2 regions of the Streptomyces nogalater genome follow, and region 1 is predicted to be linked to the other one. Evidence: riboswitches for the same ligand, from Rfam matches in the RefSeq annotation. Region 1 holds a riboswitch; the other holds the start of a gene.
What was found. Region 1 has a riboswitch for ZMP and ZTP ahead of ABD350_RS22295 (glycine hydroxymethyltransferase). Riboswitches for the same ligand answer to the same signal wherever they lie in the genome.
Positions count from the first base shown of each region.

Region 2: it holds a riboswitch for ZMP and ZTP, as region 1 does, so the genes downstream of both, ABD350_RS16560 (bifunctional 5,10-methylenetetrahydrofolate dehydrogenase/5,10-methenyltetrahydrofolate cyclohydrolase) here and ABD350_RS22295 (glycine hydroxymethyltransferase) in region 1, are expected to answer to the same signal.

Region 1 covers NZ_BAAASM010000032.1:176,838-190,884, forward strand. The annotation lists gene ABD350_RS22230 (GMC family oxidoreductase) at 1-204, shown strand, start outside; gene ABD350_RS22235 (quaternary amine ABC transporter ATP-binding protein) at 201-1,553, shown strand; gene ABD350_RS22240 (ABC transporter permease) at 1,553-3,523, shown strand; gene ABD350_RS22245 (ABC transporter substrate-binding protein) at 3,525-4,475, shown strand; gene ABD350_RS22250 (isocitrate lyase/PEP mutase family protein) at 4,581-5,303, opposite strand; gene ABD350_RS22255 (carboxymuconolactone decarboxylase family protein) at 5,300-5,743, opposite strand; gene ABD350_RS22260 (carboxymuconolactone decarboxylase family protein) at 5,740-6,240, opposite strand; gene pdxR (MocR-like pyridoxine biosynthesis transcription factor PdxR) at 6,288-7,679, shown strand; gene ABD350_RS22270 (hypothetical protein) at 7,776-8,198, shown strand; gene ABD350_RS22275 (glutathionylspermidine synthase family protein) at 8,212-9,396, shown strand; gene ABD350_RS22280 (TetR/AcrR family transcriptional regulator) at 9,393-9,965, opposite strand; gene ABD350_RS22285 (nuclear transport factor 2 family protein) at 10,062-10,523, shown strand; gene rocD (ornithine--oxo-acid transaminase) at 10,524-11,735, opposite strand; ZMP/ZTP riboswitch at 11,838-11,926, shown strand; gene ABD350_RS22295 (glycine hydroxymethyltransferase) at 11,960-13,414, shown strand; gene trpS (tryptophan--tRNA ligase) at 13,532-14,047, shown strand, end outside.
Region 2 covers NZ_BAAASM010000020.1:202,357-216,403, forward strand. The annotation lists gene shc (squalene--hopene cyclase) at 1-1,123, opposite strand, end outside; gene ABD350_RS16560 (bifunctional 5,10-methylenetetrahydrofolate dehydrogenase/5,10-methenyltetrahydrofolate cyclohydrolase) at 1,540-2,397, opposite strand; ZMP/ZTP riboswitch at 2,424-2,504, opposite strand; gene ABD350_RS16565 (nuclear transport factor 2 family protein) at 2,564-2,929, opposite strand; gene ABD350_RS16570 (hypothetical protein) at 3,045-3,272, shown strand; gene ABD350_RS16575 (S-(hydroxymethyl)mycothiol dehydrogenase) at 3,421-4,509, shown strand; gene ABD350_RS16580 (MBL fold metallo-hydrolase) at 4,509-5,138, shown strand; gene ABD350_RS16585 (SDR family oxidoreductase) at 5,231-6,145, shown strand; gene ABD350_RS16590 (arsenate reductase ArsC) at 6,162-6,584, opposite strand; gene ABD350_RS16595 (ArsR/SmtB family transcription factor) at 6,676-6,984, shown strand; gene arsB (ACR3 family arsenite efflux transporter) at 6,981-8,084, shown strand; gene ABD350_RS16605 (sulfite exporter TauE/SafE family protein) at 8,292-9,155, shown strand; gene ABD350_RS16610 (aminotransferase-like domain-containing protein) at 9,473-10,861, shown strand; gene ABD350_RS16615 (L,D-transpeptidase family protein) at 11,008-11,703, shown strand; partial or broken gene ABD350_RS16620 (Gfo/Idh/MocA family protein) at 11,721-12,976, opposite strand; gene ABD350_RS16625 (hypothetical protein) at 13,164-13,349, shown strand; gene ABD350_RS16630 (S1 family peptidase) at 13,434-14,047, opposite strand, start outside.

The DNA.
Region 1 (14,047 bases):
TACCACCCGGCCGGCACTTGCAAGATGGGCGCCGCCGACGACGAACTCGCCGTAGTGGACCCCGAGTTGCGCATTCGTGGCCTCGACGGCATCCGTATCGCCGACGCGTCCGTCTTCCCGACCATGACCGCCGTCAACCCGATGATCGGGGTGCTCATGGTCGGGGAGAAGGCCGTCGACCTGATCGGAGGTGACCTGCGATGACCCTCACCGTCCCCACCCGCAAGCCGCCCACCACGGCCGAGCCCGTCTTCTCGGTGTCCGGCCTGTGGAAGGTCTTCGGCCCCAAGCCCGAGCGCGTCCCCGCCGACCCCGAGCTCAGCGCGCTCACCCCCGCCGAGCTGCGCTCCCGCACCGGCTGCACGGCCGCCGTCCGGGACGTCTCCTTCGACGTCCGCAAGGGCGAGGTCTTCGTCGTCATGGGGCTGTCCGGCTCCGGCAAGTCCACCCTGGTCCGCTGCCTGACCCGGCTGATCGAGCCGACGGCGGGCACCATCGCCATCGACGGCGAGGACGTCCGCGCGATGGACCGGGCCCGGCTGCGCGAACTGCGCCGGCACCGGGCCGCGATGGTCTTCCAGCACTTCGGTCTGCTCCCGCACCGCACGGTCCTCGACAACGTCGCCTACGGCCTGGAGATCCAGGGCGTCGGCCGGTCCGAACGCCGGGAACGCGCCGCCGAGTTCGTCGCCAAGGTCGGCCTGGCCGGCATGGAGAAGCGCCGCCCCGGCCAGCTCTCCGGCGGCCAGCGCCAGCGGGTGGGGCTGGCCCGGGCCCTGGCCGTGGACCCCGAGGTGCTCCTGTTCGACGAGCCCTTCAGCGCCCTGGACCCCCTCATCCGCCGGGACATGCAGGACGAGGTGACCCGGCTGCACCGGGAGGAGGGCCGCACGATGGTCTTCATCACCCACGATCTGAGCGAGGCCCTGAAGCTCGGCGACCGCATCGCGCTGATGCGCGACGGCCGCGTGGTGCAGCTCGGCACGCCCGAGGAGATCGTCGGCGCCCCGGCCGACGACTACGTCCGCGAGTTCGTCCGGGACGTGCCCCGCGAACAGGTGCTGACCTGCCGCACCGCCATGCGCCCGGCGTCCGCCGAGGACGCCGCGCACGGCCCGGCCCTGCGCCCCGAGGCCACCGTCGCCGAGGCCATCGAGGCGGTCGCCCGTGCGGGCACCCCGGCCCGGGTGATGGACGCGGGCCGCTGCGTGGGCGTGGTCGACCACGACCGGCTGCTGGGCGTCGTAGCAGGCGTCACCCCCGAAGCACCGACCACGACCACGACCACACAGCCCCCCGCACCACTGCCCGACGAAGCCCCCACAGCCACGAGCACGTCCGGCGCCGCAGCCGGGCGCGACGCGGCCGCCGCGGGCGCGACCGGTGCCGTATCCGGGGGTGCCGCCGTCACGGGTACGCCCGGTGCCGCAGCCGGAGGCGACCCTGCCGCCGCGGGCGCGACCGCCGTAGTCGAGGGTGACGCCTTCGCCCCGGGCGGTGAGCGCCGGCCGGCGTCCCAGGCCCCGGCGCGCGGTACCCGGGGGGCCGTCTGATGGCAACGCTCACCTTCCCGACCTCCCGGACCAAGGCCCCCCGCCTGCTCAAGAGCCGGGCCGCCGCCAAACTCCTCTTCCTCGCCCTCCTCACCGCCGTCCTCCTCCCCCTCCTGAACCGCTGGGGCAACGGCACCTGGCCCCACGCGCTCACGGTCAGCCTCGACAAGCCCCTCGCCTCCGCCAGCGACTGGGTCATCGACAACCGGGACAGCCACCCCCTGTTCCTGTACTTCCTCGGCCACCTCAGCAACGCGGTCGTCATCGCCGTACGCGCCGTCTACCTCACCCTCCTCGCGGCGGGCTGGGCCGGTGTCACGGCCTTCGGCGCCCTGCTCGCCTGGCGCCTGGCCGGTCTCCGCCTGGCCGCCGGGACGGCCCTCGCCTTCCTGGTCTGCGGAGCCCTCGGCATGTGGGTGCCGACCATGCAGACCCTCGCCCTGATGGTCGTGGCGGTCCTCGCCTCCGTCGTCGTCGGCGCGCTCCTCGGTCTCGCCGCCGGCCTCTCCGACCGGCTCGACCGCGCCCTGCGCCCGGTGCTGGACACCATGCAGGTGCTCCCGGCCTTCGCCTACCTCCTCCCCGTCGTCCTGGTCTTCGGCATCGGCGTCCCCGCGGCCGTCCTCGCCACCGTCGTCTACGCCGCCCCGCCGATGGCCCGGCTCACCGCGCTCGGCCTGCGCGGGGCCGACCCCGAAGTCCTGGAGGCCGTGGAGTCGCTCGGCGCCACCCGCCGCCAGCGGCTGCTGACCGCCCGGATCCCGCTGGCCCGGCAGGAGCTGCTGCTGGGCCTCAACCAGACGATCATGATGGCGCTGTCCATGGCCGTCATCGCCGCCGTCATCGGCGCCGGCGGCCTCGGCGACCGCGTCTACCAGGCGCTCGCCTCGGTCGACGTCGGCGCGGCCCTGGCCGCCGGCATCCCCCTCGTCCTGCTCGCCATCGTGCTGGACCGGCTCACCGGTGCGGCGGGCGACGCCACCGCCCGCCCGAAGACCGCCTCCCGCCCGGAGTCCGCCGGCCGGCCGAGGATCACCGGCTGGGCCCTCACCCTGGCCGGCACCGTCGCCGCCGCCCTCGCCGCCCGGCTGCTCGGCGCGACCGACTGGCCCGCCGGCTGGACCCTGGACATCGCCGGAGCGGTCAACCGGGCCGTCGACTGGATGACCGACCACCTCTACTCCGGTGTCCCGGTCGTCGGCGGCACCGCCGACTGGGCGGGTCACTTCACCACCTGGGTCCTCGACCCGGTCCGCGCCGGACTCCAGGGGATGCCCTGGTGGTCGGTGCTGCTCGTGGTCGCCGCCCTGGCCTGGCTCATCGGCACCTGGCGCACCGCGCTGACCGCCGTCCTCGCCATGGCCGCGATCGGTGTGCTCGGCGTGTGGGAGCCGTCGCTCGACACCCTCTCCCAGGTGCTGGCCGCCGTCGCCGTCACCCTCGTACTGGGCCTGGCCACCGGTGTCGCCGCGGCCCGCAGCGACCGCGTCGACCGCGCCCTGCGCCCGGTGCTGGACGTCTTCCAGACCATGCCGCAGTTCGTGTACCTGATCCCGGTCGTCGCCCTGTTCGGCGTCGGCCGCGCCCCCGCCGTCGCCGCGGCCGTCGTCTACGCCCTGCCGGCCGTCGTCCGGATCACCGCGCAGGGCCTGCGCCAGGTCGACCAGGCCGCGCTGGAGTCCGCGCGCTCGCTCGGCGCGACCGGACGGCAGCAGCTGTGGCAGGTGCAGCTCCCGCTCGCCCGGCGCGCGCTGCTGCTCGCCGTCAACCAGGGCGTGGTCCTGGTCCTCGCCGTCGTCATCATCGGCGGCCTGGTCGGCGGCGGCGCCCTCGGCTACGACGTCGCCTTCGGCCTCGCCCAGGGCGACCTCGCCACCGGCCTGGTGGCCGGCGCCGCCATCGTCTGCCTGGGCCTGATGCTCGACCGGGTGACCCAGCCGACCCGGCGCCGCGCGGGGAAGGGAGCCTGACATGCGCCGTACCGCGATCACGGCCGCCGTGGCCGCCTTGGCCCTGACCACCGGCTGCGGCGCCGCCGACATGACCAAGCAGGCCAGCCCGTTCGCCAACGCCCGGGGCGCGAAGACGGTCACGCTGTCCGTGCAGTCCTGGGTGGGCGCACAGGCCGACGCGGCCGTCGTCCAGTACATCCTGGAGCACAAGCTCGGCTACCGCGTCGACACCGTCCAGGTGGACGAGGTGCCGGCCTGGGACGCGCTCAGCCAGGGCCGGGTCGACGCGCTCCTGGAGGACTGGGGTCACCCGGAGCAGGAGAAGCGCTACGTCGAGGAGAAGGGGACGGTCGTGTCCGGCGGCGGCCTCGGGGTGACCGGCCACATCGGCTGGTTCGTGCCGACCTACCTCGCGAAGCGGCACCCGGACATCACCGACTGGCGGAACCTGGACAAGTACGCCTCGCTGTTCCGCACCGCCGAGAGCGGCGGCAAGGGCCAGCTGATGGACGGTTCCCCGTCCTACGTCACCCACGACAAGGCCCTGGTGAAGAACCTGAAACTGGACTACCAGGTCGTCTTCGCCGGCTCCGAGGCCGCGCAGATCACCCAGATCAAGCGGTTCGCCAAGGAGAAGAAGCCCTTCCTGACGTACTGGTACGCACCCCAGTGGTTGTTCGAGAAGGTGCCGATGACAGAGGTGAGGCTGCCGCCGTACAAGGAGGGCTGCGACGCGGACCCGGCGAAGGTGGCCTGCGGCTACCCGCACACCCCGCTGAAGAAGTACCTCAACGCGGGCTTCGCGAAGTCCGGCGGCAAGGCGGCGGCCTTCCTGAGGAAGTTCCGGTGGACCACCGAGGACCAGAACGAGGTGGCCCTGATGATCGCCGAACAGAAGCTGTCCCCGGCCGAGGCGGCGAAGAAGTGGGTGGACGGCCACCCGTCCGTCTGGAAGAAGTGGCTGACCTGACCCGCCGCCCCCGGCCGACGCCGCCGCCCCCGGCCGACGCCGCCGCCCCCGGCCGACGCCGCCGCCCCCGGCCGACGCCGGCGGATCCGGTAGTCCCGGTGGGCCCTACGGCAGCAGCCCGGCCGCGATCTCCCGCAGCACGGCCGTCGCCCGCCGCTGGAGGCCCGGTCCGAACGTGACCCGGGTGGCCCCGAGTTCGCCGAGCGCGGCGGGCGAGGGGCCGTCCCCGGCCGGCCGGCCCATCAGGTTCAGCGGGCCCTCGATCCCCGACCGCAGCAGCGGCACCACGTCCGCCGGGGCGAGGATCGGGTACACGCAGTCGGCGCCCGCCGCGCGGTACAGCGCGGCCCGCTCGATGGCCCGTTCCGGATCGCCGTCGCCGTGGACGAAGACGTCGACGCGGGCGTTGACGAACAGCCGGCCGGCGGCGGCCTCCCGCACCCCGGCGAGGAACTCGGCGTGCGCGTGCGGGTCCTTGAGGACACCCCCGTCGGAGTCCTCAAGGTTGCAGCCCACGACACCGGCTTCCAGCAGCCGTTCGACCAGCTCCGCGGGCGCGAGCCCGTAACCGCCCTCCACGTCCGCCGAGACCGGTACGTCCACCGCCCGCGCGATCCGGGCGACGGCCGCGAACATCTCGTCGGCCGGGGTGGCCCCGTCCTCGTACCCGAGGGAGGCGGCCACCCCCGCGCTCGGCGTGGCCAGCGCCGGGAACCCGGCCTCCGCGAAGACCCGCGCGGCGGCGGCGTCCCACGGTCCGGGCAGCACCAGCGGATCGCCCGGGGCGCGCCCCCGGTGCAGGGCGCGGAACTCCTCCGCCTTGCTCATGGCTGCCGCCCTCCCGGTGGAACCCGGCGGCTGACCATCAGGCGGTTCCAGCCGTTGATGACGGTGATCAGGGCGATGAGGTGGGAGAGTTCCGCCTCGTCGAAGTGTTTGGCGGCGGCCTCGTACACCTCGTCGGGAACGAAGCCCGCCGTGAGCACGGTGACCGCCTCGGTCAGCGCCAGCGCGGCCCGCTCCCGCTCGCTGTACAGGCCCTCGGTCTCCTCCCAGGCGTTCAGGAAGTGGATGCGGTCCTCCGACTCGCCGTGCCGCCGGGCCAGGCCCAGGTGCATGTCGAGGCAGAACGCGCAGTGGTTGATCTGCGAGGCGCGGATCATCACCAGTTCGGCCAGGCCGAGGTCGCCGAGCCCCTTCTTGGCCGCCGCGCTGACGGCGGCCATCGCCTGGAAGACCTTCGGGTCGAGCAGCTGGGTACGGTTCACTTGTGCTGCCCCGGGTGGTAGTGGCCCGGAGGCGTCCGGGTGGACACGCCGAACCGGTTCCAGGCGTTGATGACGGCGATGGCGGCGATCAGCTGGGAGAGTTCGGCCTCGTCGAAGTGCTTGGCGGCCCGCTCGTAGACCTCGTCCGGCACGAACCCGTCCGTCAGGACCGTGATCGCGTCGGTCAGCTCCAGCGCCGCCAGCTCCTTCTCGGTGTAGAAGTGCCGGGACTCCTCCCAGGCGCCGAGCTGGATGATCCGCTCCACGCTCTCGCCGGCCGCGAGGGCGTCCTTGGAGTGCATGTCGAGGCAGCGCGCGCAGTGGTTGACCTGGGAGGCGCGGATCTTGACCAGCTCGCGCAGCCGGGGGTCCAGGCCCTGGTTGGCGACGGCGTCCAGCTGGATCATCGCCTTGTAGACCTCGGGCGCGTGCTGGGCCCAGCGCAGCCGCGCCGGCTCCTCGGGGGCGTAGGTGACGGGTTGTTCGTGAGTGCTCATGTCTTCGACCCTAGAAGCGAGGCAGCCCAGAGGTATGGTCCATTCCCATGGCGGAATCATGGGCCACTTTGGGCGTCGACCTGCATCTCGAACCGGCCCTCGCGGGCGGTGTGCGCCGGGGCCTGACCGACGCCCTGCGGGACGCGGTGCGCACCGGCCGGCTCGCCCCCGGCACCCGGCTGCCGTCCTCCCGGACCCTCGCCGCCGACCTCGGCATCGCCCGCAACACCGTCGCCGAGGCCTACGCCGACCTGGTAGCGGAGGGCTGGCTCACCGCCCGGCAGGGCTCCGGCACCCGGGTGGCGGACCGGGTGGTGGCCCCGCCGCCCGCCCCGTCCGGGCCGGGCCGCCGGGAGCCCGGCCGCCCCGCCCACAGCCTGGTCCCCGGCACTCCCGACCTCGCCGCCTTCCCGCGCGCCGAGTGGCTGAAAGCCGCCCGCCGGGCGCTGGCCACGGCCCCCTTCGACGCGCTCGGCTACGGCGACCCGCGCGGCCGGCGCGAGCTGCGCACCGCCCTCGCCGGCTACCTCGCCCGGGTCCGGGGCGTGCGCGCCACCCCGGACACCGTCGTGATCACCGCCGGCACCTCGCACGCGCTGCGCGTCCTCGGCGCGATGCTGCGGGCGCGCGGGGCGGACACGGTCGCGGTGGAGTCCTACGGCCTCGACGTCCACTGGCGGCTGCTGCGCGCGGCGGGCCTGGCCACCCCCGCGCTGCCCTACGACGCGCTCGGCACCGACCCGCGCGCGGCGGACGGTGCCGCGGCGGTCCTGCTCACCCCGGCCCACCAGTTCCCGACGGGCACCCCGCTGCACCCCGACCGGCGGGCCGCCGTCGTGGACTGGGCGCGGCGCACCGGCGCCCTGGTGCTGGAGGACGACTACGACGGCGAGTTCCGCTACGACCGCCAGTCGGTCGGCGCCCTCCAGGGCCTGGACCCCGACCGGGTGGTCTATCTGGGCACCGCCAGCAAGTCCCTCGCGCCCGGGCTGCGGCTGGGCTGGATGGTGCTGCCGCCGGCCCTGGCGGAGGAGGCGGTGGCGGCCAAGGGCCACGTCGACACCTGCGGGGCGCTGGACCAGCTGACGCTGGCCGAGTTCCTCACGTCCGGTGCCTACGACCGGCACGTCCGCTCCGCCCGCCTGCGCTACCGGCGCCGCCGGGACGCCCTCGCCGCGGCCGTGGCCCACCGGGCGCCGGCGGTGCGGGTCACGGGCATCGCGGCCGGGCTGCACGCGGTGCTGCGGCTCCCGCCGGGCCTGGAACAGCCGGTGGTCCAGGCGGCCGGCCTCCAGGGCCTGGCCCTGCACGGCCTGTCCTACTACCGCCACCCCGACGCGCCGGCCGACCCCTCGGACGCCCTGGTGGTCGGCTACGGCACCCCTCCACAGAGCGCGTGGGCGGGCGCGCTGGAGGCACTGTGCCGGGTGCTGCCGTAGCGGCGCGGGCGCGCCCGCGGGCCACCCCGGTTGGGTGTACGCGCGCCCCGTCTCTAGGCTGGCCGCCGAACACTCGTCCGACGGGGGAGACACATCATGGCGCACACCGCACGGCAACTGCGCTCCGGAACGGTCGTCCTGGGCGGCATGGGCCTGTTGGCCGCCGCCCTCACCGCCTGCTCGTCCGACCCGGACAAGCGCTGTGTGGACCGCGACAGTTACGACGTCTCCAAGGGCTACAAGGTCGTCTCCGACAAGGACTGCAAGACGTCGGGCGGGAGCGGCGGCTCCTCCTCGGGCAGGAAGAAGCCCGTCAGGAAGGGCGCCGAGCGACCGGTCAACGCCGCCTGGTACTACGAGGGCAAGGAGAAGAACGGCTGGGTCGACGGCGGTTCCTTCTACAAGTCCGGCGGGTCGGGCGGAGGTTCGGGAAGCGGCGGCTCGGGTGGTTCGTCGTACGACAACGGCGGGGTGAGCCGCGGCGGCTTCGGCGGCGGCCACGGCTCCTCCGGCGGCTGACCGGAGGACGCGCATGGAACGCCGTACCACGACCCCCCGCCCCGGCTGGCAGCAGACCGTCGAGGCCCAGGGCCTCGTCTATCCCCTCACCCGGTACCCCGACGACTCGCTGCGGCCGTACTGGGACGAGAGCGCCTACTACGTCTTCTCCCTCAAGGAGGTCGAGGCGCTGGAGGAGACCGTCGCGGAACTGCACCGCATGTGCCTCGCGGCGGCGGCGCACATCGTGGCCGAGGACCGGCTGGCCGACCTTGGCATCACCGACGGGCGGGTGGCCGCCGCGGTCACCGATTCCTGGCACCGCCGCGCCGAACTGCCGTCCGTCTACGGCCGGTTCGACCTGCGCTACGACGGCACCGGCCCGGCGAAGCTGCTGGAGTACAACGCGGACACGCCCACCTCGCTGGTGGAGGCGGCCTCCCCGCAGTGGTTCTGGATGGAGGAGCGTTTTCCCGGCGCCGACCAGTGGAACTCCCTGCACGAACGCCTGGTGGAAGCCTGGCGCGCCCAGGCCGCGCTGCTGCCGCCCGGCGCCCTGCTGCACTTCGCGCACTCCGCCGCCGACGAACTCGGCGAGGACCTGATGACGGTCGCCTATCTGAAGGAGACGGCGGAGCAGGCCGGCCTGGCCACCGACTGGCTCGCCATGGAGGAGATCGGCTGGGACTCCCTCTCCGGCCGCTTCGTCGACAACCGGCTCCGCTTCATCCGGGGCATCTTCAAGCTCTACCCCTGGGAGTGGCTCACCACCGACGCCTTCGGCGGCCACGTCCTGGACACCCTGGACAACGGCGGCGGCACCGGCAGCACCCTGTGGATCGAGCCGGCCTGGAAGATGCTGCTGAGCAACAAGGCCCTGCTGGCGATCCTGTGGGAGCTGTACCCCGGCCATCCCCATCTCCTCCCCGCCTACCTCGACGGCCCCCGCGACCTGGCCACCACCACCGGCTACGTGGCGAAGCCCCTGCTGGGCCGCGAGGGCGAGGGCATCACGGTCCACGAGCCGAACACCCCGCCACCCCTGCGCGAGGACCCCTGCTGCTACCAGCAGCTGTCCCCCCTCCCCGCCTTCGACGGCAACCACGTCGTCCTGGGCACCTGGATCGTCGCCGGCGAACCGGCGGGCCTCGGCATCCGCGAATCCACGGGCCTGATCACCGACGAGTACGCCCGCTTCCTGCCCCACGTGATCCTCTAGGCCGCCGCGCCCCCGAACAGCGCCTCCACCGCCCCCCGCGCGTGTCCCGCCGCCGACGGGTCGCCTGTGATGCCCGCTGTGACCATGGCGCCCTCGGCGAGTAGGTGGACGGGTTCGGTGAGCGGGAGGCCCGTGGCGTTGACCCAGGAGGCGAGCTGGGCGTGGAAGGCGCGTTTGTGGGAGCGGACCTCGGTCAGGACCGCCTCCGAGGTGGCGCCCAGCTCCCCGTGGGCGTTGATCCAGGCGCAGCCGCGGAAGCCGGGCTCGGCGAACCACGCGGCGAGCCAGTCGAAGACCGCCAGGACCCGTTCGCGGGGGTCGGTGACGCGCTCCACGTGGGCGGCCAGGCTCTCCCGCCAGCGCCGGTCGCGGCGCCGGAGCATGGCGACGACCAGGTCCTCCTTGGTCGGGAAGAGCCGGTAGATCCGTTTCAGGGGCAGTCCGGACGTCTCCCGGACCCGGTCCATGCCGACCGTCTGGAAGCCGTGCGCGTAGAAGAGCGTCTCGGCGGTGTCCAGCAGTGTCTCGCGGTCCAGGTGGTCCTGTTCCTCGGTGGCGGGGGCGGGCATCCGGGCTCCTCGGTGTCTCCTTGACGTTGAGAACGGTCGTTCTCTACCTTAGCCGCAGCGATGGAGAACGACCGTTCTCGACCATAGGAGGCCGCCGTGCCCGAAGGACGCCCGCCCTACCCGCCGTTCACCCTGGAAACCGCCCGGCAGAAGGTCCAGGCGGCCGAGGACGCCTGGAACACCCGCGACCCCCACCGGGTGGCCCTCGCCTACACCGAGGACTCCGTCTGGCGCAACCGCGACCGGTTCCTCACCGGCCGGGAGGAGATCGTCGCCTTCCTCACCGCCAAATGGCGCCGGGAACTCGACTACGCGCTGCGCAAGAGCCTGTGGAGCTTCCACGAGGACCGCATCGCCGTCCGCTTCCAGTACGAGTGCCGCGACACCGACGGGCAGTGGTGGCGCTCCTACGGCAACGAACTGTGGGAGTTCGACGCCCACGGCCTGATGCGCCGCCGCGAGGCGAGCATCAACGACGTGGCCATCGAGGAATCCGACCGGCGTATCTTCGGGCCCCGGCCCGCGGACGAGCGCGGCACCGACCTCCCCCTGCGCTGATCAGGCGCCGAGCAGCACCGCCCGCAGCTGTTCCACGCCCCAGTCCAGATCGTCCTCGCCGATCACCAGCGGCGGCGCGATCCGGATCGTCGCCCCGTGGGTCTCCTTGACCAGGACCCCACGGGCCAGCAGCCGCTCGGCGATCTCCCGCCCGGTGCCCACCGCGGGGGAGACGTCCACCCCGGCCCACAGCCCCCGCCCGCGCACCGCCGTCACCCGGCCCGTCCCGGCCAGCTCGCCCAGCAGCCGGTGCAGCCGCTCGCCCAGCCGGGCCGCCCGCTCCTGGTACTCCCCGGTCCGCAGCATCGCGATCACCTCCAGCGCCACCGCGCAGGCCAGCGGATTCCCGCCGAACGTCGACCCGTGCTCACCCGGCCGGAACACCCCGAGCACCGCCGCGCTCGACACCACCGCCGACACCGGCACGATCCCGCCGCCCAGCGCCTTGCCCAGGACGTACACATCCGGCACGACCCCCTCGTTCTCGCACGCGAAGGTCCGCCCGGTCCGGCCCAGCCCGGACTGGACCTCGTCGGCGACGAAGAGCACGTTCCGCTCGCGGGTCAGCTCCCGCACCCCCGCCAGATAACCGGCCGGCGGCACGATCACCCCCGACTCGCCCTGCACCGGTTCCAGCAGCACCGCCACCGTGTTCTCCGTCAGCGCCCCCCGCATCGCCGTCAGGTCGCCGTACGGCACGATCTCGAACCCCGGCGTGTACGGCCCGAAGTCCGCCCGCGCCGCGGGATCCGTGGAGAAGCTGATGACGGTCGTCGTACGGCCGTGGAAGTTGCCGCCCGCCACGACGATCTTCGCCATCTCCGCAGGCACCCCCTTCACCCGGTAGCCCCACTTCCGGGCCGTCTTGACCGCGCTCTCCACCGCCTCCGCGCCCGTGTTCGCCGGCAGCACCATCTCCATCCCGCACAGCTCGGCCAGCTCCGCGCAGAACGCCGCGAACCGGTCGTGGTGGAAGGCGCGGGAGGTCAGCGTCAGCCGCTGAAGCTGCCGCCGGGCCGCCTCGACCAGCCGCGGATGGCCGTGCCCGAAGTTCAGCGCCGAGTAACCGGCCAGCAGGTCCAGATACCGCCGCCCGGCCACATCCGTCAGCCACGCCCCCTCGCCCGTGGCGATCACCACCGGCAGCGGATCGTAGGTGGGCGCGCAGTGCGCGTCGGCGAGGGCGATGAGGTCTTCTTCGGCAGCGGTCACGGACTCTCCCGGATCGGCCCGGATACGACGATGACCTCCTTCTTAACCCCGCTCGCATGGTGGACGCGGGATCTTCCCCGCCCGGCGCGCCCGGTAGGCTGACACCCGGGCCGTGACTGGCGCGCTGGGATGGGACAGACCATCAGGGAGCGGCCCGAGCGGTAAGAGTGCCGTGCGCCTGGGCCGAACGTGAACGCTGTACGCACACCGTCCGGAGGTCCCCGATGCCCGAGAACGCCGCCCCCCTCTCCACCGAGTCCACCGCCTTCCGCGCCGCCCTCGACGTGATCCGCGCCGTGGAGCCGCGCGTCGCCGACGCCATCGGCCAGGAGGTCGCCGACCAGCGCGGGATGCTCAAGCTGATCGCGTCCGAGAACTACGCCTCCCCGGCCACCCTGCTCGCGATGGGCAACTGGTTCAGCGACAAGTACGCCGAGGGCACCGTCGGCCGCCGCTTCTACGCCGGCTGCCGCAACGTCGACACCGTCGAGGCCCTCGCCGCCGAACACGCCCGCGAGCTCTTCGGCGCCCGCCACGCCTACGTCCAGCCGCACTCCGGCATCGACGCCAACCTCGTCGCCTTCTGGGCCGTCCTCGCCGACCGCGTCGAGGTGCCCTTCCTGGAGAAGGCCGGCGCCCGCCAGATCAACGACCTCACCGACGCCGACTGGGCCGAGCTGCGCCAGGCCTTCGGCAACCAGCGCATGCTCGGCATGTCCCTGGACGCCGGCGGCCACCTCACCCACGGCTTCCGCCCGAACATCTCCGGCAAGATGTTCGACCAGCGCTCCTACGGCACCGACCCCGCCACCGGCCTGATCGACTACGACGCCCTGCGCGCCCAGGCCCGCGAGTTCAAGCCGCTGATCATCGTCGCGGGCTACTCCGCCTACCCGAGGCTGGTGAACTTCCGGATCATGCGGGAGATCGCCGACGAGGTCGGGGCCACCCTCATGGTCGACATGGCCCACTTCGCCGGCCTGGTCGCGGGCAAGGTCCTCACCGGCGACTTCGACCCGGTCCCGCACGCCCAGATCGTCACCACCACCACCCACAAGTCGCTGCGCGGCCCGCGCGGCGGCATGGTGCTGTGCGACGACTCCCTCAAGGACCAGGTGGACCGCGGCTGCCCGATGGTCCTCGGCGGCCCGCTCCCGCACGTCATGGCCGCCAAGGCCGTCGCCCTCGCCGAGGCCCGGCAGCCCGCCTTCCGGGACTACGCCCAGCGCATCGTCGACAACTCCCGCGCCCTCGCCGAGGGCCTGACGCGCCGCGGCGCCACCCTCGTCACCGGCGGCACGGACAACCACCTCAACCTGATCGACGTCGCCACCTCCTACGGCCTCACCGGCCGTCAGGCCGAGGCGGCCCTGCTCGACTCGGGCATCGTCACCAACCGCAACGCCATCCCGGCCGACCCGAACGGCGCCTGGTACACCTCCGGCATCCGCGTCGGCACCCCCGCGCTGACCACCCGCGGCCTCGGCACGGCGGAGATGGACGAGGTCGCGGCCCTGATCGACCGCGTCCTGACCACCACCGAGCCGGGCACCACCAAGTCCGGCGCCCCGTCCAAGGCGAGCCACGTCCTGGACGAGAAGGTCGCCGACGAGATCGCCCACCGCGCCACGGACCTGGTGGCGGGCTTCCCGCTCTACCCGCAGGTCGACCTCGGCTGAAGAGCCCCGTAAGGGGCGCGGGGCCGCATGCGACATGCGGCCCCGCCGCGCGGGCGCGAGCAGCCACAGGCGGCCCGCAGTTCCCCACGCACCGAACCCTTCACACTCTCTGCGACAATGAAAAACATGGCTGACCGACCTCGCGTGCTCTCCGGCATCCAGCCCACGGCTGGCTCGTTCCACCTCGGCAACTACCTCGGTGCCGTCCGCCAGTGGGTGGCCCTGCAGGAGTCCCACGACGCCTTCTACATGGTGGTCGACCTGCACGCGATCACGGTCCCGCAGGACCCGAAGGAGCTGCGCGCCAACACCCGCCTGGCCGCGGCCCAGCTGCTGGCCGCCGGTCTGGACCCCGACCGCTGCACCCTCTTCGTGCAGAGCCACGTCCCCGAGCACGCCCAGCTGGCCTGGGTCATGAACTGCCTCACCGGCTTCGGCGAGGCGTCCCGCATGACCCAGTTCAAGGACAAGTCCGCCAAGCAGGGCGCCGACCGGGCCTCCGTCGGCCTGTTCACCTACCCGATCCTCCAGGTGGCGGACATCCTGCTGTACCAGGCCCACGAGGTGCCGGTCGGCGAGGACCAGCGCCAGCACATCGAGCTGACCCGGGACCTGGCCGAGCGCTTCAACGGC
Region 2 (14,047 bases), on a different contig from region 1:
CGGCCTGCCGGTCGGCCTGCCGGGTGAGCAGCCAGTCGGCGGCTTCGACCAGCGCGGGATGACCGGGCGCCAGGCCGGCGTCGAGGAGCGCGGTGGCGGACAGACAGGTGTCCCATACCGGGCTGTGGACGGTGTGCAGTGCCCGCACGCCGTCTTCCGGCCACGCGCCGCAGTCCTCCAGGAAGCCCCAGGCGGCTTTGAGCACCGGATGGTCCGGAGGGTAGCCGTGCAGGTGCAGGGCGAGGACGACCCACGTGGTCATGGGGGTACACGCCCCCCAGCTGCCGTCCTGTTCCTGATGCTCCAGCAGCCAGCGGACGCAGGCGTTCGCCGCGGCTTCGCGTACCGGGCGGGGGATGCCCTTGGAGCACACGCGCACGGTGGCGTTCAGACGCCGGAAGAGCTTCTCCCAGCCGCTGTCCGGTGCCGGTGAAGAGGCCGGGGCGCCGGACGGAGCGAAGAGTTCGTCGATGCCGAAGGGGGCCGGCCGCACCGGGCGATGCGCGCTGATGACGGAGAGGGAGACGAGTGCCAGGCGCATGACGGCGCTGAACGAGTAGATGTTCAGCGGCGCCCACTTGGGCAGGGCGATGATCTCCGGTGGGACTTCGGGCAGATCGTCCCAGCTCCACCAGCCGAGCAGGGCGAGCCATACCCGTGCCGTCAGCGGGGCGGCCGCCACACCGCCCCGTTCGCGTACCCACGCCGCGCACCGGAGCATGTGCTCCTCGTCCGGGCCGTCCCCGGCGAGCCGGAGAGCGATGTACGCCTGAACCGTGGTTCCCAGGTGCCCCTCGCCTTCGAAGACGAGGGCCCAGGAACCGTCCGCGCTCTGCTGCGAGCGGATCCATCGCGCGCTCGCCTTCGCCAGACGTTCGTCCAGCACTCCGAGCAAGTGGCGCAGGAAGAGATCGTGGGCGTCATAACTGACGTCCGTCGTGAACCGGCCTTTCCACCACCCCCCGGCGTCCTGCCGGGCCAGCAGGTGGTTCGCGGCCCGCACCACCGCACCGCGGGCCGCCTCCTCCGCCGGGCCGGACGCGGGGAAGGCGAACGTCACCCCGGCGTCACCCGGGGCGACAGGCCCTTTCGCGTGCGGCACACCGCCAGCCGACATCGTCATGGCACTCCTAGACCACCGAATCCGTGAATGCCCCGCGTTTCGCAGATGATCTGAATTCCACGACGATTACGGTCGCTGAACCACCGAGTCGTCGTCTCGCCGGGGCGGCATCGATCCTTCCGGATCTTTTCGGCCACCACATCCTGCATTCGAGTGGACGGTGCGGGCGTGAAGGGTCACGCCGTCCGCTACCGGACGCGCCGTCGCGCGTTGCGGCCCGGGCACGCCTCATTCGACCCCGCTCACCCAACGCGCCCCCGCCCGCACCGGCCCCGGGCCGGACCGGCAAGGCGGCGGTGGAACACGAGGGCCTCCTGAGCGCCGGTCGTGAATGCCGCGATCCACACCGGACCCAGAAGGCCCTCACCTGCTCAAGCCCCCGGCACGCCTGTGACCGACGCCCCGGGGCGGCACACTCAGGCGCCGAGCTGCCGGCCGGCCGCCGTCACCGTCTGTTCCAGCAGCGTGGCGATCGTCATCGGGCCCACCCCGCCCGGCACCGGCGTGATCAGCGAGGCGCGTTCCACGGCCGAGTCGAAGTCGACGTCGCCCACGTTGCCCGGGTTGTAGCCCGCGTCGATCACGACCGCGCCCGGCTTGATGTCCTGCCCGCGGATCAGCCGCGGCCGGCCCACCGCGGCCACGACGATGTCGGCCTCACGGACCGCCGCCGACAGGTCCCGGGTGCGCGAGTGGCAGTACGTCACGGTCGCGTCCCGCGCCAGCAGCAGCATGCCCACCGGCTTGCCGAGGATCGCGCTGCGGCCCACCACCACCGCCCGCTTCCCGGCCGGGTCGACGCCGTACTCGTCCAGCAGCCGCACGATGCCGCCCGGCGTGCAGGAGACGAAGCCCGGCAGCCCGAAGCTCATCGTGGCGAACGAGGCGAAGGTGACACCGTCCACGTCCTTCTCCGGCGCGATCGCCTCGAACGCGGCCCGCTCGTCGATGTGGTCGCCCACCGGGTGCTGGAGCAGAATCCCGTGCACCCCCCGGTCGGCCGACAACTCCCGCAGCGTGCCGACGAGTTCGTCCGTCGTGGTGGTGGCCGCAAGGGCGACGTGCCGGGAGGTGATGCCGGCCTTGCGGCAGCGGTTCTGCTTCATGCGGACGTAGGTCACCGACGCCGGGTCCTCGCCGACCAGCACGGTCGCCAGGCACGGCGCGGTGCCGGTGCGCTCGGTGAGCTCGGCGGCCCGTCGCGCGGTGTCCTCCACGATGCGGCGGGCGAGCGCGGTGCCGTCCATCAGACGGGCGGCCTGGGTCCGGGTCATGCTGCACACTCCTGGGCTGGATCGACTCTTCTCGCCCAGGCGCGCGGCTGACCTCGCGGGCCGCTCCCCGGTGGTGCTCCACCTCAGCGCCAGTCACGGCCCGCGTACAGCGTAACCGAGCGTGCGTACGGCCTTCGGACCACCTTGCCTTGCCACCGGGCCGGGGCTACTCGTCCCACACCTGGATGATCAGCTGATCGGCGATCTTGCCGTCCCGCAGCGTGAGCATCGACTCGGCCAGGACCCGGGTGCCGTCCGCGTACTCGCAGGACTCGCTGTAGGCGGCGTGGTCGCCCTGGACGACGCACTGCTCCAGCTTGTGCGTCATGTCGCGGCGGTAGATATCGTCCAGCAACTCGGCGATCTGGACCCGGCCGTGCAGTTCCGTGGGATGACTGGGCTGGTGGACACGGTCGACGATGCGGATCCGCGCGTCGTCCGCGTACAGCGACAGAAGGGTGTTGCCGGTGTTGCCCTCTATGCCCCGGCGCAGTGTCCCGGCGTCGAAAGCGGAGCCCGTCGCGCTGCCCATGGTGACCTCCTTCAGGCGCCCGCGGCCCGCCCGTGAGCGGACCGCCACGGGTCCCCCCTGACGAGCCTCCTCCGCCCCGGCGGCCCCGGCAAGCGCGGCCGCCGCGGTCCGTCTCATGGGCGAGCCCGTCCCAGGCGGACACGGCGGGCGCCGGCGCCGCCGTCGCCGGAAAGCTCGCCGCGCTCTCCACTCGCTCACCGCCGGTGACATCCCGGCCCCGCACCGCGATCGGGTGCCGGAGGCCGGCGACCAGGTGCAGGAGCTGAAACACCTGCGCGAACCGAACCAGCTGCGCCGGCTGGAGCAGGCCATCACCCCGCGGCGCCCGTGCTCGGCCTGGTGAACGCCGTCCCGGTCCGCCGGCGCCGACCCGCCCCGCGCCGCGGCCGACGGCGGCCGGAAGGATCCGCGATCATGTACGTGATCCTTCCCGCTGCCGACCGGTCGCGTCGTAGGGTCGTCGGCGAAGGTATTCGATGAAGGGACAGGCCATGGCGCAGGAAGTACGCGGCGTGATCGCACCGGGCAGGAACGAGCCCGTACGGGTCGAGACGATCGTGGTGCCGGACCCGGGGCCCGGCGAAGCCGTCGTACGCGTCCAGGCCTGCGGGGTCTGCCACACCGATCTGCACTACAAGCAGGGCGGCATCTCCGACGACTTCCCCTTCCTGCTCGGCCACGAGGCCGCCGGCGTCGTGGAGTCGGTCGGCGAGGGCGTCACCGACGTCGCCCCCGGGGACTTCGTCATCCTCAACTGGCGTGCGGTGTGCGGGCAGTGCCGGGCCTGTCTGCGCGGCCGGCCCTGGTACTGCTTCGACACCCACAACGCCCGGCAGAAGATGACCCTCGCCGCCACCGGCCGGGAACTGTCGCCGGCCCTCGGCATCGGCGCCTTCGCCGAGAAGACGCTCGTCGCGGCCGGCCAGTGCACCAAGGTCGACCCGGCCGTCTCCCCGGCGGTCGCGGGCCTCCTCGGCTGCGGGGTGATGGCCGGCATCGGCGCCGCGATCAACACCGGCGGTGTCGGCCGGGGCGACTCGGTCGCCGTCATCGGCTGCGGTGGTGTCGGCGGCGCGGCCATCGCCGGGTCGCACCTGGCCGGCGCGGCCCGCGTCATCGCCGTGGACATCGACGACCGCAAGCTGGACACGGCACGCACCCTGGGCGCCACCCACACGGTCAACTCCAAGGAGACCGACCCCGTCGAGGCGATCCGCGAACTGACCGGCGGGTTCGGCGCCGACGTCGTCATCGAGGCCGTCGGCCGCCCCGAGACCTACCGGCAGGCCTTCTACGCCCGCGACCTGGCCGGCACCGTCGTCCTCGTCGGCGTCCCCACCCCGGAGATGAAGCTCGAACTGCCCCTGCTGGACGTCTTCGGCCGCGGCGGCGCCCTGAAGTCGAGCTGGTACGGCGACTGCCTGCCCAGCCGTGACTTCCCCATGCTGATCGACCTGCATCTGCAAGGCCGCCTGCCGCTCGACGCGTTCGTCACCGAGACCATCGAACTCGGGCAGGTGGAGCAGGCGTTCGAGCGGATGCACCACGGCGACGTGCTGCGTTCGGTGGTGGTGCTGTGATGACCGCGCGCATCGAACGCCTCGTCACCAGCGGCCAGTTCACCCTGGACGGCGGCACCTGGGACGTGGAGAACAACGTGTGGCTCGTCGGCGACGACCGGGAGGTGATCGTCATCGACGCCGCCCACGACGCCGAGGCCATCGCCCGTGCCGTCGGCGACCGACGCCTGACCGCCATCGTGTGCACGCACGCCCACAACGACCACGTCAACGCGGCCCCGGCACTCGCCGACCTGACCGGCGCCACGATCTGGCTGCACCCCGACGACCTGCCGCTGTGGAAGCAGACCCACCCGCACCGCGAACCCGACCGGCACCTCCTCGACGGCCAGGTCATCGAGGCCGCCGGCGCCGACCTCACCGTCCTGCACACCCCCGGACACGCCCCGGGCGCCGTCTGCCTGTACGACCCCGGGCTCGGCACCGTGTTCACCGGCGACACCCTCTTCCAGGGCGGCCCGGGCGCCACCGGACGCTCCTTCTCCCACTTCCCGACCATCATCGACTCCCTCCGTGACCGCCTCCTCACCCTGCCGGCCGAGACCAAGGTCCTCACCGGGCACGGCGACGCCACCACCATCGGCGCGGAGGCCCCCCACCTCCAGGAGTGGATCGAACGCGGGCACTGATCACGGGCGCCCACCGGAACACCGACAGAAGATGTCCGGTATTCCCGCGAGAGTGGCGGAGCACAGCACGCACCACACGCGGGAGGCAGGACATGACAGGACCGCTGGACGGCAAGGTGGCGCTGGTCGCCGGGGCGACGCGGGGCGCGGGCCGGGGCATCGCCGTGGAACTCGGCGCGGCCGGCGCCACCGTGTACGTCACCGGCCGCAGCACCCGCGCCCGCCGCTCGGAGTACGACCGCCCCGAGACCATCGAGGACACCGCCGGCCTCGTCACCGAGGCCGGCGGCCGGGGCATCGCCGTACCGGCCGACCACCTCGACCACACGGCCGTACGGCAGCTGGTGGACCGGATCGCCGTCGAGCGGGGCCGCCTCGACATCCTCGTCAACGACATCTGGGGCGGGGAGAACCTCTTCGAATGGGACACCCCCGTGTGGGAGCACGACCTCCACAACGGGCTACGGCTGCTCCGCCTCGCCGTCGAGACCCACGCCGTCACCAGCCACTACGCCCTGCCGCTGCTGTTGCGCCGGCCCGGCGGCCTGGTCGTGGAGGTCACCGACGGCACCGCCGAGTACAACCGCGACACCTACCGCGTGAACTTCTTCTACGACCTCGCCAAGGCGTCCGTCCTGCGCATGGCCTTCGCCCTCGGCCACGAACTCGGGCCGCGCGGAGCGACGGCCGTGGCCCTGACGCCGGGCTGGATGCGCTCGGAGATCATGCTCGACGCGTACGGCGTGCGCGAGGAGAACTGGCGGGACGCCCTGGCACGCGAACCGCACTTCGCCATCTCCGAGACCCCGCGCTTCACCGGCCGGGCCGTGGCCGCGCTGGCCGCCGACCCGGACGTGGCCCGGTTCAACGGAGTGTCCCTCTCCAGCGGCGGCCTGGCACGGGAGTACGGCTTCACCGACCTCGACGGCAGCCGCCCGGACGCCTGGCGGTACCTGACCGAGGTTCAGAACGCGGGCAGACCGGCGGACGTCACCGGCTACCGGTGAACTCCGAGCCGGTCGTCTACGGCTTGGCCGGGGCGATCTCGGCGATCAGGTCCTCGATCAGGACCTTGATCTCGTCGCGGATCGGGCGGACGGCTTCGACGCCCTGGCCGGCCGGGTCGTCCAGCTTCCAGTCGAGGTAGCGCTTGCCGGGGAAGACGGGACACGTGTCACCGCACCCCATGGTGACGCAGACGTCGGACTCCTTCACCGCGTCGACGGTGAGGAGCTTCGGGACCTCGGCGGAGATGTCGATGCCGACCTCGGCCATCGCGGCGACGGCGGCCGGGTTGACCTGCTCGCCCGGGTCGGAGCCGGCGGAGCGGACCTCGACGCGGTCTCCGGCCAGGTGGGTCAGCCAGGCGGCGGCCATCTGGGAGCGGCCGGCGTTGTGGACGCACACGAACAGGACGGACGGCTTCGCGCCGGGGCTTGCGGGCATGAACGGCTCTCCCGTCTCGCGGCGGCCGCGCGCCGCCCATGACATCAGCATCCGCTGGTATCAGCGAACCATGATGTGAAAATATCAGCGCATGCTGACTTCAGTCGATGCTGATGTGATCCGGGCGCTGGGCGATCCGCTCCGGCTGCGGATCGTGACCCTGCTGGCGCGCGAGACGCTGTGTACCACGCACCTGGTGGAGGAGACCGGGGCCAGGCAGACCAACCTGTCCAACCACATGAAGGTGCTGCGCGAGGCCGGGCTGGTGGAGACCGAGCCGTGCGGCCGCTTCACCTACTACAAGCTCAAGCCCGAGGTACTGGCCGGCCTGTCCGGGCAGTTCGCCGAGCTCGCGGCTTCCGCCCGCACCGCTGCCGGGAACAAGAGGGCCTGCCCGTGACCTCCACCGAGCCCACCACGACCACGACGGCGGGGGAGCCGTCGGTCGTTGCCAAGCTCTCCACGCTCGACCGCTACCTGGCGGTGTGGATCCTCGCCGCGATGGCCGTCGGCCTCGGACTCGGGCGGCTGATCCCCGGCCTGGACGACGCCCTCGCGAAGGTGGAGATCGGCGGGATCTCCCTGCCGATCGCGCTCGGCCTGCTGATCATGATGTACCCGGTGCTGGCGAAGGTCCGCTACGACCGGCTCGACGCCGTCACCGGCGACCGGAAGCTGATGGTCTCCTCGCTGGTCGTCAACTGGCTCGTCGGCCCCGCGGTCATGTTCGCGCTCGCGTGGATCTTCCTGCCGGACCTCCCCGAGTACCGCACCGGCCTGATCATCGTCGGCCTGGCCCGCTGCATCGCCATGGTGATCATCTGGAACGACCTGGCCTGCGGTGACCGCGAGGCCGCCGCCGTCCTCGTCGCCCTCAACTCCGTCTTCCAGGTCCTCGCGTTCGGGCTGCTGGGCTGGTTCTACCTCGACCTGCTGCCCGGCCTGCTCGGCCTCGGCGACGGCGAGCACCTCGACATCTCCCTGTGGAAGATCGCGGTGAACGCGGTCGTCTTCCTCGGTATCCCGCTCGCCGCCGGCTTCCTCACCCGCCGCCTGGGCGAGAGGAAGCTCGGCCCCGCCGGCTACGAGCAGCGGTTCCTGCCGAAGCTCGGCCCCTGGGCGCTGTACGGACTGCTGTTCACGATCGTCGTCCTGTTCGCCCTGCAAGGGAAGACGATCACCTCGCAGCCTTGGGACGTCGCGCGGATCGCGCTGCCGCTGCTGGTGTACTTCGCGATGATGTGGTTCGGCACCTTCGCCCTCGGCAAGGCCATCGGCCTGGCCTACGACCGCACCGCGACCCTGGCGTTCACCGCGGCGGGCAACAACTTCGAGCTGGCCATCGCGGTCGCCATCGCCACCTTCGGCGTCACCTCCGGCCAGGCCCTGTCCGGCGTCGTCGGCCCGCTCATCGAGGTCCCCGTCCTGGTGGCGCTGGTCCACGTCTCCCTCGCCTGGCGCCGCGGGTTCACCACCCGCGCCGGGACGTCGACCCGCTGACCCGCCCAGGGCATGCCGTGCCCGTGGCCGCCACGGGCACGGCAACCGCTGGTCCGGGCCGGGTTCGGCGAAACCACCGAGCACGGGCACGCCGCCGTCGGAGGAACCCGCGATCTCCGGCATGCGGGGTGGGCAGGCGCGTGAGCGCCGGACATGCTGGTCCCCGACTCGCGCGCATCCGCGCGCCGCCCAGAGAGGTCCTGCTTCGTGGTCACCAGAGCCGGTGTGCTGCCCGGTCGAGCTGTGCGCTCGATACCCCTGACGTTCACCTGCGGTGCCGCGGTCGGTGTGCTGGGCGGCATGATCGGCCTGGGCGGAGCGGAGTTCCGCCTGCCCCTGCTGATCGGTGTGTTCGGGTTCGCGGCCCTGTCCGCGGTCATCCTGAACAAGGCGATGAGCCTCGTCGTCGTCCTCACGGCCCTGCCCGCCCGGCTGGCCGCCGTCTCCTTCTCCGACCTGGGCGCGCACTGGACGGTCGCGGTCAACCTGCTCGCCGGCAGCCTGCCGGGCGCCTGGGCGGGCGCCTCCTGGGCGGTACGGATGCGCACCGCCACCCTCTACAAGGTCCTCGCCGCCTTGATGGTCGCCATGGCCGCCGCCCTGGTCCTCACCCACACCACCGAACCGGGCGCGCTCGGCCTCGGCGCCCCTGTCCGGGCGGTCGCCGGGGTGGTGGCCGGCTTCGGGATCGGCGTGGTCGCCGCGATCATGGGCGTCGCCGGAGGGGAGCTGCTGATCCCGACGATCGTGCTGCTGTACGCCGTCGACATCAAGACCGCGGGCAGCCTCTCGCTCCTGGTCTCGCTGCCGACGATGCTCGTCGCCTTCGCCCGCTACAGCCGGGACGGCAGCTTCACCGTCCTGCGGGGCAACCTCCGCTTCACCGGGATCCTCGCAGCGGGCTCGATCGCCGGAGCCCTGCTCGGCGGACTCCTCCTCGGAGTGATCCCCAACCTGGTCCTCATCCCCGGCCTCGCCGTGATCCTCCTGGTCTCGGCGCTGAAGACGGCCCGTCACGCCACACCGGCCGCGCAGACATCCCGAGCCAGCGGCCGGGCACCGCGCCGATGACCTCCACGACGCGCTCCCCCACGGCCGTTCAGGGAAGCTGACGCATCGTCAGCCGCAAGCGGCCGGCACCCGCAGCACCCGGCCGGTGTCCGCCTCGGTGGCCCGCCAGTTTCCGAACGCCGCACGAGCGCGGGCGCCCCGCCGTACACCGTCGGCGTCACATGCGCCGGGCGGCGACATCACGGGCGGCCTGCGACGGTTCGGGAAACCGGGCCGGATCACCGGCGGGCGCACGGTCCATGCGCCGCGCCCCAGGCCGCGCGGGCCGCCCCGCGCCTGGTCCACTTCGCCACAAGTGGACCGTTAAAACTGGACCGGTGGACACTGGACTCGTCGCCGCGCTCGGCGACTGGCGCGCCCGGCCCGGCCCCCTCGCCCGCGCCCTGGCCGCCGCGGTGCGGGACGCCGTGGTCGACGGCCGGCTCCCGGCCGGCACCCGGCTGCCCCCGGAACGCGAACTGGCCCGCACCCTGCGGCTGAGCCGGGGCACGGTGGTCGCCGCGCTCAGCCTGTTGCGCGCCGACGGCTGGCTGCGCACCCGGCACGGCAGCGGCAGCGCCGTACGCCTGCCCGCCCGCCTCACCGAACGCACCGCCCCCTGGTCCCTGGACCGCGGCGGCGCCCTGGGCGCCGACCTGGACCTCACCCTCGCGGTGACCGCAGCGCCCCACGACGCCTACCGCGCCGCCCTCGCCCGCGCCGCCGAACTGACCGCGCCGCTGCTCGTGGACTCCGGCGTCGCCACCGCCGGCCTGCCCCGGCTGCGCGCCCTGCTCGCCGACCGCTACACCCGCGCCGGACTCGCCACCCGCCCCGAACAGATCCTCGTCACCGCCGGCGCCCAGGCCGCCCTCACCCTGCTCCTGGACCACCTGCACACCGACCGCACCGCGCCCGTCCTCGTGGAGAACCCCGCCCACCCCGGCGCCCTCGCCGTGCTGCGCGCCCGCCGCGCCCGGCTGCTGCCGGTCCCGGTGTCGGCCGCGGACGGCTGGGACACCGCCCGCCTCACCACCGCCGTGCGCCGCCACCGCCCCCGGCTCGCCTACCTGGTCCCCGACTTCCACGACCCGACGGGCGCCCACATGGACCCCGCCGCCCGCCGGACGGTCGCCGCGCTCGCCGAACGCCACGACCTGACCGTCCTCGCCGACGAGACCCTGCGCGACCTGGACCTGAGGACACCGCCCGGCACCGAGCCGCACCTCGCCGGGGCCCGGGTGATCCAGATCGGCTCGGTGAGCAAGACCCTGTGGAGCGGCCTCCGGGTCGGCTGGATCCGGGCCGGCGCGGACCTCGTACGACAGCTGCGGCTGCGCCCCCTCCAGGCCCAGCTCGCGCCGCCGCCCCTGGAACAGCTCATCACCGCCGAACTCCTCGGCGCGCCGCTCCCGGCGCTGCTCGCCGACCGGCGTGCCCGGCTGCGCGCCCAGCGCGACCACCTCGCCGGGCTGCTCGCCGGCACCGGCTGGACGTACACCGTCCCGGCGGGCGGGCTGAGCCTGTGGCTGCACCTGGGCGGCACCGGCCCACGGGCCGCGAGCCTCGCGGCCAGGGCCGCCGCACGCGGCCTCGCGCTCAGCCCGGGCCCCCGCTTCGCCGCCGACCGCGCCACCCTGACCCGCCACCTCCGGCTGCCGTTCACGGCCACCCCCGAGACCCTGACCCGGGCGGTGGAGCTGCTCAGGGCGTGCGATACGGTCTGAACTTCACCGTTTCGTCACAGCCTGACCGGAACCACAACCATGCCCTCCCCGGCCGGGTCTAGTAGTCCGAGACCGCGGGAACCGCGCTGGAGAGCACCCGGGAGGACCGGGCGAGCAGACCAGGAACCGGAAGGAGAGAGGCCGCCATGGGGGGCATACGCACACGAGGCGTCGTAGGGCTGGGCGTGACGGGACTGGTGGCGCCGCTCGCGCTCGCCGTCACCGCGGCACCGGCCCAGGCCGCGAGCTGCACCACGAGCACCGGCCCGCACCAGAAGCGGGTGGAGAAGTTCCTGGGCCGGCCGGCCGACGGCCGGCAGTCCGCCGCCGACTGCACGGCGATCCGGGCGTTCCAGGCCAAGCACGGCATCACCCCCGCCATCGGCTACGCCGGTCCGGTCACCTGGGGCGTGATGGACCTGATGAACAAGCAGAAGGCCGTCGGCAACAAGCCGAACAAGGACGGCAAGTGCCCGGTGAACAAGGGCCGGATCGCCTGTGTGAACCTCACGCTCCAGCTCAGCTGGATCCAGGACGGCAAGAAGCTCGTCTACGGCCCCGTACCGGTGCGCACCGGCCGTGACCGCTACGAGACCCGCACCGGCCTGAGGAAGATCTACTGGCGGGACATCGACCACGTCTCCAACCTCTACGACGTGCCGATGCCCTACAGCCAGTTCTTCGACGGCGGCCAGGCCTTCCACTCGGTGGGCCTGAGCATGTGGAACCCGCCGGGCTCGCACGGCTGCGTCAACATGACGAAGAAGGACGCCAAGAAGTACTGGTCGCTGCTGCGCAGCGGCGACGACGTCTTCGTCTACGGCCGCAAGCCGGGCACCTGATCGGCGGGCGGATCCCGTCAGGCCACGGGGGCGTCCCCGAAGTCCGGGATGTCCAGCCGTACGCCGCCCTGCCGTGCCGACTCGTGCGCGACGATGCCCGGCAGGGTGTAGCGAGCGGCCACCCACGCGTTCACCGGCGGCGGTGTGCGCCGGGTCACGGCCGTGACGAAGTCGTCCACCAGGAAGTGGTGGCTGCCCTCGTGCCCGTTGGGCAGGTGGTCGAACTCGCGGGGCAGCCGGGACCGGTCGTGCACCGGCGCCGAGCCCGAGGTGAAGGCCGCGCGCAGCTCGGGCGCGAGGCCGGCGAGGGAGGGGTCGCCGGGCGCGACGGCCCGCTTCGGCTCCAGCAGTCCGGTGATGTCCTCGACGCCGTCGCGGTCCTGCCACAGGGCCACCGTGGCGAGCTGTTCCATGCTGGCCCCGGTTCCGAAGAACCGGAACCGGGACTCGCGCAGGCGCGCGGGATAGCCGACCCGCCGGAACTCGTTGGTGCGGAACGATCCGCCGCCCGCCACCTCGAACAGCGCGGTGGCGTTGGACACGTCGTTGTCGAACATGCTGACCGAGCGGTCGAAGACGCCGTCGTCGGCCTCGTCGCGGACGCCGATCGCCGACACGCTCACCGCGTGCGTCCGCCAGGCCCCGAGCACCCCGCCCACCGAGTGCGTCGGGTACTCGCGTGCGTCCGCCAGGCCCCGAGCACCCCGCCCACCGAGTGCGTCGGGTACAGCAGCGGGGGATAGCTGGCCGTCGCCCGCCAGTTCTCGCCGCCGCTGTACCGGTAGGCGTCGTAGAAGCCCAGATCCATGTCGTGGACGTAGTCGCCCTCGGCGTAGAAGACCCGGCCGAAGGCGCCCTCGGCGATCCGGGCGCGGGCGTACACGGTCGCCGGGTGGTAGTGGCTGGTCTCGCCCATCATGTACGTCAGCCCGGTGGCCCGGACGGTGGCGACGATCGCCGCGACCTCCTCGGCGGCGACCGCCATCGGGACGGCCGAGTACACGTGCTTGCCCGCGTCCAGGCCCTGCACGACCAGCGGGCCGTGGGTCCAGCGCTGGGTGAAGACCGCGACGGCGTCGACGGCCGGTGACTCCAGCATCGCCGCGTACGACGGGAACGTGCCCGCGAGGCCCTGCGCGGCCACGAGGCGCTCGGCGCGCTCGGGCAGGACGTCCGTGACATACACGTCCCGTACGCCGGGGTGGGCGTGGAAGAGCGCGGCGAAGGGGCCGGAGAACTGTCCTGCGCCGACGATGCCGAGGGAGAACGTCATATGGATCACTTTCACGACGGAGGTTTTCACACGTCAAGAGCGCGCCCGGTCATCCCCGGAACCGGCGAGGAGCCGCCGTCCGCAACGCATTCCCGCCGGGGCTTGACACAGTGACGTGATGAGCAACACGGTCCGAAATGTCCGTATCGCTCGCACTTACTCACAGCGCCTTCACCTCGCTCGGCATATGCTTCACAGCATGTCCACCACTGTTGCAGCCGCCTCCGAGCGATCGGCCGCGGAGGTCAACGAGGAGATCCGGGCCCTGTGGCGCCGGTCGGGCGGGACACTGACCACCGAGCAGCGCGCGGAGTACCAGCGCCTCGTGATGGAGTGGGCCGCCGCGACCCCGCGGTCGCACCGGGCCGCCTGACCGACCCCGCGCGCACCGCGCCGTACCACCGAGGGCACCCGTGACGACACGGGTGCCCTTTCCCGTCGTACCCCCGCCTCCCGGTCAGCTCCAGGTCGCCGAGTAGCGCCGCCGGTACGCCCTGCGGTCCCGCTCGGCCCGCAGGCACCGGGTCGCGACCAGCGCGACCAGACTGCCCGCGACGACCAGCAGTCCCGGCCCGGTGCTGCGGACGTCCGCCAGCCGGGCCGGCAGGGCACGCACCGTGCCCGCCTGCTCCGCGCCCGAGGAGGCCGCGGGGGAGGCGGTGCCCGCCCCGGCGCCGCCGGTGTCCCCCTTCGCCGGGACCAGCCGGACACCCAGCGCCGACAGCGCCCTGGTCACCGGCTGGAAGAACGTCGTCCCGCCCGTCGCGCAGTCGCCGCTGCCGCCCGAGGTGACGCCGAGCGCGATGCCCTCGGCGAACAGCGGGCCGCCGCTGTCGCCCGGCTCGGCGCACACCGTGGTCTCGACGAGTCCGGTGACCGTCCCCTCCGGGTAGTTGACGGTCGCGTTCAGCGCGGTGACCCGGCCGTCGCGCAGCCCGCTGGTGCCGCCGCTGCGGAACACCCGCTGCCCCACCGCCGGATCGCCCGCCCCGGTGATCCGCACACCCTTGCCGCCGCCGACCGCCACCACGTCGGCGCCCGTCCCCGCCGTGCCGCCGGTGTACCGCACGA